Regions from separate parts of the Bariatricus sp. HCP28S3_F11 genome, predicted to be linked through region 2. Evidence: riboswitches for the same ligand, from Rfam matches in the RefSeq annotation. Region 2 holds a riboswitch; each other region holds the start of a gene.
What was found. A riboswitch is a leader RNA that binds a small molecule or an ion and turns the genes downstream of it on or off. The one in region 2 is predicted to bind cobalamin.
Positions count from the first base shown of each region.

Region 1 (2,267 bases), on a different contig from region 2:
TATCCTGATATCGTCATGACACTTTATATAAAAATGTCATCTCCTCCGTTTTTCCATCGGTAAGCATCAGATGAATGTCTGTAATCAGATTTCCGACAATGTCTGTCGCCTGATACAGGTACTTTCCGGTACACCACACATTTCCTTCCCGCACCGCTTTAAAATCTGCAAACAGCTCACTTTTCGCCAGAAGATCCTCCATCGATTCCACCGGATTATCGATTGATGAATTGTAGATCAGATAGTCCGCGTCGGCTGCAGATGCAAAGAATTCTTCCATAGAAATGCTGATCGACGCACTGTTATTTTCCGTATTTTCAAGATCATCGAAAACATAACGTCCACCCGCAATCTCGATCATTTTCGGAATGTAATCTTCGGACTTTCTGACCACGACGGTTCCATCGGTACTCACATAGAAAAAGGCAACCGTCTGCTCTGTATTTTCAAAGTCCTTCAGTTCTTCGATTACTTTGGACTGTTCCTTGAAAAATGTCTCTGCCTGTTCTTCTTTGTCCAGCATCGCGGCATAGACCTTGATCCACTCCGTTCTTCCAAGCGGATGCGTCTCATAACTGGACCGGTCGATAAATACCGGAATCTCAAGCATCTCAAGCATCTCCTGCACCTTCGGAGTATGCAGGATCATCGTGGATTCAATAGCCAGATCACATTCCTCATCGATCAGGAGTTCATAATCCGGCTCACTGTATTTTCCGGCATAAAGGATGGCGCCATCTTCCATAGCCTGCACCGCATTTTCAATGTACCAGCCGGATTTTTGTGTCCCGCTCAGGCGAATCGCATCCAATGCATCAAGCGAATCAAATAATGCCATCACCGATGTTGCCGCAAGATAAATACGGTCCAGCGGCTGATGTAAAATCACGATGTCTTCTTCCAGATCCGACGGAATATTCCTGCCCTCCGGCACAAGAAGATAGTCTTCTCCGTCCCGGATCCGGATCAGCTTATATCCATCCTGATAATAATATACCCCGAACCCTTTTGCATAATCAAGTTCCATCGCAGATTCATAAGAAAGTCCCTTGATTTCCAACGGTCCCGACGTTTTTTTCGCCTCTTCCTGCTGTGATTCAGATGTCGTCTTATTCTCTTCCGTTTCCGGCTTCGTTTTCTCTTCCGGACCACATCCTGAAATTCCGAAAACCAGTACTGTAATCAGTATCATACACAGGAACCGTGCTGCTCTCTTTTTCATCGTATCCCTCTTTCCACTTTCGATCCGATCCGCAAAGCACAGATTTCCCATTCAAAAAAGCCCGCTTTTCCTGTACGAAAGCAGACTTCCCCCTGAAATATTCTGCAAATCTATGCTTTCATCGGAAGCTATTCACATTCTTCTCAGCAGGTCTCCTGACTTACAGCTCATCGCCCGGTTATGCCTTCTCGCGCTGGATACGCAATGACTTATCTATAACCTCGCTCCCTGTTTACAGTGGCCGGACCGCTCAGGATTTGCACCTGATTCCCTTTTAACCCGGCAGATCTGAATCATCTGCCCGGCACTGAAAAGCCCAATATAGAACACCCTCACTATAACATATCCCCGCCTGTATGGCAACCGCATTTTTCCCTTGAAATCCTTTCGAAATCCATTGCCTTTTATCCGGTAGATATAATATAATAAGCAGGACACTGTCACTTGTTACCACATAACAAAGGAGAATCGAAAATGAGCATTTTAAATGTTGAACATCTTTCCCACGGCTTCGGTGACCGCGCCATTTTTCATGATGTGTCCTTCCGTCTTCTGAAAGGCGAACACATTGGACTTGTCGGAGCCAACGGAGAAGGAAAATCTACTTTTTTTAATATTGTTACAGGAAAACTCCAGCCGGACGAAGGGAAAATCGAATGGGCAAAAAATGTCCGTGTCGGTTATCTCGATCAGCACACTGTACTTGAAAAGGGCATGACGATCCGCGATGTGCTGAAATCCGCCTTTTCCTGGCTTTTTGAACTGGAAACGAAGATGAACGAGATCTGTGACCGCCTCGGGGACGTGGATGAAGATACTATGATGACACTTATGGAAGAGCTTGGGACCATCCAGGACACACTGGCCATGCACGATTTCTATGTGATCGATGCAAAGGTCGAAGAAGTCGCACGCGCGCTGGGGCTTCTGGATCTTGGACTGGACAAGGATGTCACCGACTTAAGCGGCGGCCAGCGCACCCGTATCCTGCTCGGCAAACTCCTTCTGGAAAAGCCGGACATCCTGCTTCTGGACGAGCCAACCA
Region 1 covers NZ_JBQHUC010000002.1:61,832-64,098, forward strand. The annotation lists gene ACTNBR_RS01440 (ABC transporter substrate-binding protein) at 14-1,222, opposite strand; cobalamin riboswitch at 1,351-1,549, opposite strand; gene ACTNBR_RS01445 (ABC-F family ATP-binding cassette domain-containing protein) at 1,697-2,267, shown strand, end outside.
Region 1: another riboswitch for cobalamin. It lies ahead of ACTNBR_RS01440 (ABC transporter substrate-binding protein); the one in region 2 lies ahead of ACTNBR_RS04830 (sirohydrochlorin cobaltochelatase).

Region 2 (2,267 bases):
AGCCACAGGCGGGACAGGCTGTGGAGACGGTGAATAAGAAGATCTCTCTGAAGGTTATGACACTGAATAACAACCGTCAGAAGATCAATGACTGCCTCGGCAACCCGGTGGAGATCGGAATTGCCGTTACATGGCGGGTGGTGGACACGGCAAAAGCAGTTTTTAATGTAGACAACTATAAGGAATACCTTTCTCTGCAGTGCGATAGTGCGCTCCGTAATATTGTGCGGCTGTATCCTTACGATGTATCTCCGAATGTAGATACCACAGGAGACGGTGTCGCGGATGAAGGAAGTCTTTACTAATATGGCAGAAACGAAAAAACAGATACCGCTTCGGGTATCACCAAAACTGTACGATGCCCTCGCAGCCTGGGCTGAAGATGATTTCCGTTCACTGAACGGGCAGATTGAATTTTTACTGACTGAATGTGTGAAGCAGCATCGAAAGGATGGCAAATATATTTCGAAGGAATTGCATGTGCGTCCACAGATCGATCTTCCGGAGAAAGAAGAATAATACATAAAAAGGCGGTGATGAGCCGTCTTTTTATGTTATGTGCAGGAGTTGTCGCCCGGAGTGGTCCGGCCGAAATAGATGAACATGCAGCGATTGAATTTGGAATCGGGGAAAACGAAGAAGCAGGCTTTACATTTCAGGCGGGTTGTGATAAGGTATGTTCGTCAGGTTCAGACAGCATTAGCTGTCTGATTAAAAGGGAAACAGGTGGAAGTCCTGTACGAACTCGTCACTGTAAACGGGGAGTGCAAGGCCAGGAATGTCACTGAGCAATTGGGAAGGCGGCCTTGGATCTGGATCCGTAAGTCAGGAGACCTGCCTGCAAAAAACGGAGTGGGAAGAACCCACAGGCCACGAGTAACTGGTCGCAACCGATAAGAGTCATATTCCACATTCTCATCATCAGGCACCGGTGAAAGACTGGCTGTTTTGGAGAGAGTGCTGTTTGCGTATGTTATTATGAAGTGTGCCTTTTACCGGCGATATGGGAAAGGCACCTCTTTTTTGTTGTACGCATTATCGGGAGAACGACAAAATAAGAAGGAGGAGATTCAGAATGAAGAAAAGATTACTCACAATTCTACTGGCCGTTTCCGTAATCAGCACATTAACAATAGCAGGATGTTCTGGTGGAAATGGGGAAGAAAAAGAGGAGACCAAAGAAACAGAAGATGATCAGAAAGCAGCGAATGAGGTGGCAGATTTGATAGACGCAATCTATGTTCAGGAAAGAAACGATCAGACGGATGAAGCGTGTAAGGCTGCAAAAGAAGCATGGGATGAACTGACGGATGAGCAGAAGGAACTGGTAGAAGGAGAAAATGCGGACCCGGATTATTTTGGAAAAGATACCGGAGACGCATCCGCCGACGATTCAAGGAACCAGGATGGAATCGGAGAAAATGAACTTCTGGCAGTCAGCTTCGGAACATCTTACAATGACAGCCGCGTGGAAGATATTAAAGGAATAGAAGATGCCCTGCAGGAGGCATATCCTGACTGGTCCGTAAGAAGAGCATTTACATCGCAGATTATCATCAATCACATACAGGCGAGAGACGGAGAATGTATTGACAATATGGATCAGGCTCTGGAGCGTGCAGTGAAAAATAATGTGAAGAATCTGATCGTACAGCCGACCCACTTGATGCATGGAGCAGAATATGATGAACTGGTCAAAGCAGTGGAGCGTTACCAGGACAAATTTGAATCCGTAAAGTTTTCGGAACCGCTTCTGGGTGAAGTGGGAAGCGATGCTTCGGCAATCAATTCAGATAAAGAAGCTGTTGCAAAGGCAGTGACGGCACAGGCTGTTGAAACAGCAGGATATGACAGCCTCGATGCAGCGAAGGAAGATGGTACGGCATTTGTATTTATGGGACATGGCACCTCCCATACGGCAAAAGTTTCCTACAGCCAGATGCAGACACAGATGCAGGTACTCGGCTACGACAATGTATTTATCGGGACCGTCGAAGGGGAACCGGAAGAAACTTCCTGCGAGGCAATTATTGAAGCAGTAAAAAATGCGGGATATAAAAAGGTCATTCTCCGGCCGTTGATGGTTGTGGCGGGGGATCACGCAAATAATGATATGGCCGGAGAGGATGAAGATTCATGGAAGAGTCTGTTTGAGAATTCCGGATTTTTTGAACAAGTGGATGTGCAGATTGCAGGACTTGGTGGAATCGAGGCTATTCAGCAGATTTATGTTGATCACACTGCGGCAGTCATTGATAAATAATGGG
Region 2 covers NZ_JBQHUC010000006.1:104,821-107,087, forward strand. The annotation lists partial or broken gene ACTNBR_RS04820 (SPFH domain-containing protein) at 1-299, shown strand, start outside; gene ACTNBR_RS04825 (PTS ascorbate transporter subunit IIC) at 307-519, shown strand; cobalamin riboswitch at 669-856, shown strand; gene ACTNBR_RS04830 (sirohydrochlorin cobaltochelatase) at 1,076-2,263, shown strand.

Region 3 (2,267 bases), on a different contig from region 2:
AAGACACCTTCGCGGTATGAGAAGTTCCATGTCCCAGGAACACAAAAGCAGCACCATCCTCTTTTGCAGCATCCAGGCTGTCATAGCCTGCTTCGCTGACTGCTTCCGCAGTAATTGCCTCAGCAACTGCTGCCTTATCGTCATTGACAGTTTCCGCATCTGCACCCACTTCTCCAAGCAGAGGTTCTGCAACTTTTACACTCTCAAATTTGTCCGCATATGCCTCAACAGATTCCATCAATTCATCATACTCTGCGCCATGCATCAGGTGTGTCGGCTGGACAACCAGATTCTTTACGCCGTTTGCGACCGCTCGCTCCAGTGCCTGATCCATATTGTCAATGCATTCTCCGTCTCTTGCCTGAATATGATTGATAATGATCTGCGCGGTAAAGGCTCTTCTTACAGACCAGTCCGGATACGCTTCCTGAAGTGCATCTTCAATTCCTTTAATATCCTCTACACGGCTGTCATTAAAAGATGTTCCGAAGCTGACAACAAGAATCTCATTTTCTCCGATATCATCCTGATTCAGCGGATCATCCTTGGATGCATCGCCTGTATCTCTTCCAAAGTAATCCGGATCTGCATTTTCACCTTCTACCAGTTCCTTCTGGGCGTCTGTCAGTGCGTCCCAGGCTTCTTTCGCTTTCTTACACTGTTCATCCGTCTCATCCGTTCTTTGCTGTACATAGATTGCGTCAATCAGCGCTGCCACCTCATCCGCAGCCTTCTGATCCTCGTTTTCTGTACTTTCTTCCTTGTCGTTTTCTACTGTTGTTTCCGCATTTTCATCGCTTTTTCCGGAACATCCTGACAGAACCAGGGTTCCCACCAATGAAACAGCCAGTAAAATGGTTACCAGTTTTTTCTTCATCCTGCTCCTCCTTCATTTTCTGGCCATTTCCGATATATTCTCATTCGCTTTTAAGTCTGCAGGATAAAAATCTCGTAGACAAAAAAGCCCTTTTCCATAAAAATGGTAAAAGGGCGTAATGAATACATAACAAAACAGCACTCCCGGCAGATACAGGCATCGCCCGGGAATGTATCATTTCCATTATGATCGGTTGCGACCAGTTACTCGTGATCTGTGGGTCCTTCCCCACTCCGTTTTTCAATAGGCAGGTCTCCTGGCTTACGGATCTTAATCTAAGGCCGCCTTCCCAATTGCTCAGTGACATAAATGGCCTTGCACTCCCCGATCACAGTGACGAGTTCGTACAGGATTTGCACCTGTTTCCCTTTTAATCAGACAACCGGTGATTGTCTGAACCTATCAAGCTTACCTTATCATATACTGCAAAAAATGTAAAGACTCCGGAAATAGAAATATCTTACAGAAAGGAAAGCAGGAGCAAGGGTACTGATGAGTATCCCCTTGCTCCTGCTCTTTATGCTCACTTATATTTCTTTGCTACTATTTATTCTTCTTCTCCTTCGCCAGTAGTGCTGCCCCCAGCGCGCCGGCATACCGTCCGTTTTCAGTAGGTTCCACCGTCTTTCTGATTTTTGCAGAAAGGATTCTGGTAAAATATGTACTGTGACTCAACCCTCCTGTCAGAATAATCTTATCTGACAGTGCCTTCTTCTGGCTCAACTGTGCCACCTTAGATGCTACGGAATCAACGACCCCCGCCGCAATATCTTCACGATTTTTCCCGACACCGATATAATTGATGACTTCGGACTCTGCAAATACGGTGCAAAGAGAACTGATTGGTAAGACTGTTCCGCTTTCAGCCATATCAAAAAGCTCCTGAAGCGTGATTCCGAGACGATTTGCCATAATTTCCAAAAACTTTCCGGTCCCGGCGGAACATTTATCATTCATCAGGAAATCCTGCACGGTTCCGTTCTCGACCAGGATTACTTTGGTATCCTGTCCGCCCACATCAATAATCGTACAATTATCTCCTGCCATCTGTCTTCCGCCTCTTGCATGACATGTTATTTCGGTAATCACATAATCTGCAAAATCTACAGCAATTCTTCCATATCCGGTCGCTGCAACTTTTGTCTCATCAGACATGACATCCACTCCTTCTGCAAGAAGTTTCTCCTTGATAAGTAAGGTGGTCTCCTTGCTGCTCCATCCTGTAGGCAGTACAAATTGAAGCTCCTTATCCCCGATCACAGCAACTTTGGATGCTGTGGATCCGATATCTATTCCAACGTAATTCATATTCCTACCTCTTCTAACAATATTGATCTCTGTGTGGATTCAAATCCATTTCCACTTCGGTGATTTTCAAGATCTCTATATC
Region 3 covers NZ_JBQHUC010000019.1:10,372-12,638, reverse strand. The annotation lists gene ACTNBR_RS09965 (sirohydrochlorin cobaltochelatase) at 1-877, opposite strand, end outside; cobalamin riboswitch at 1,107-1,295, opposite strand; gene ACTNBR_RS09960 (acyl-CoA dehydratase activase) at 1,421-2,185, opposite strand; gene ACTNBR_RS09955 (DUF3343 domain-containing protein) at 2,199-2,267, opposite strand, start outside.
Region 3: another riboswitch for cobalamin. It lies ahead of ACTNBR_RS09965 (sirohydrochlorin cobaltochelatase); the one in region 2 lies ahead of ACTNBR_RS04830 (sirohydrochlorin cobaltochelatase).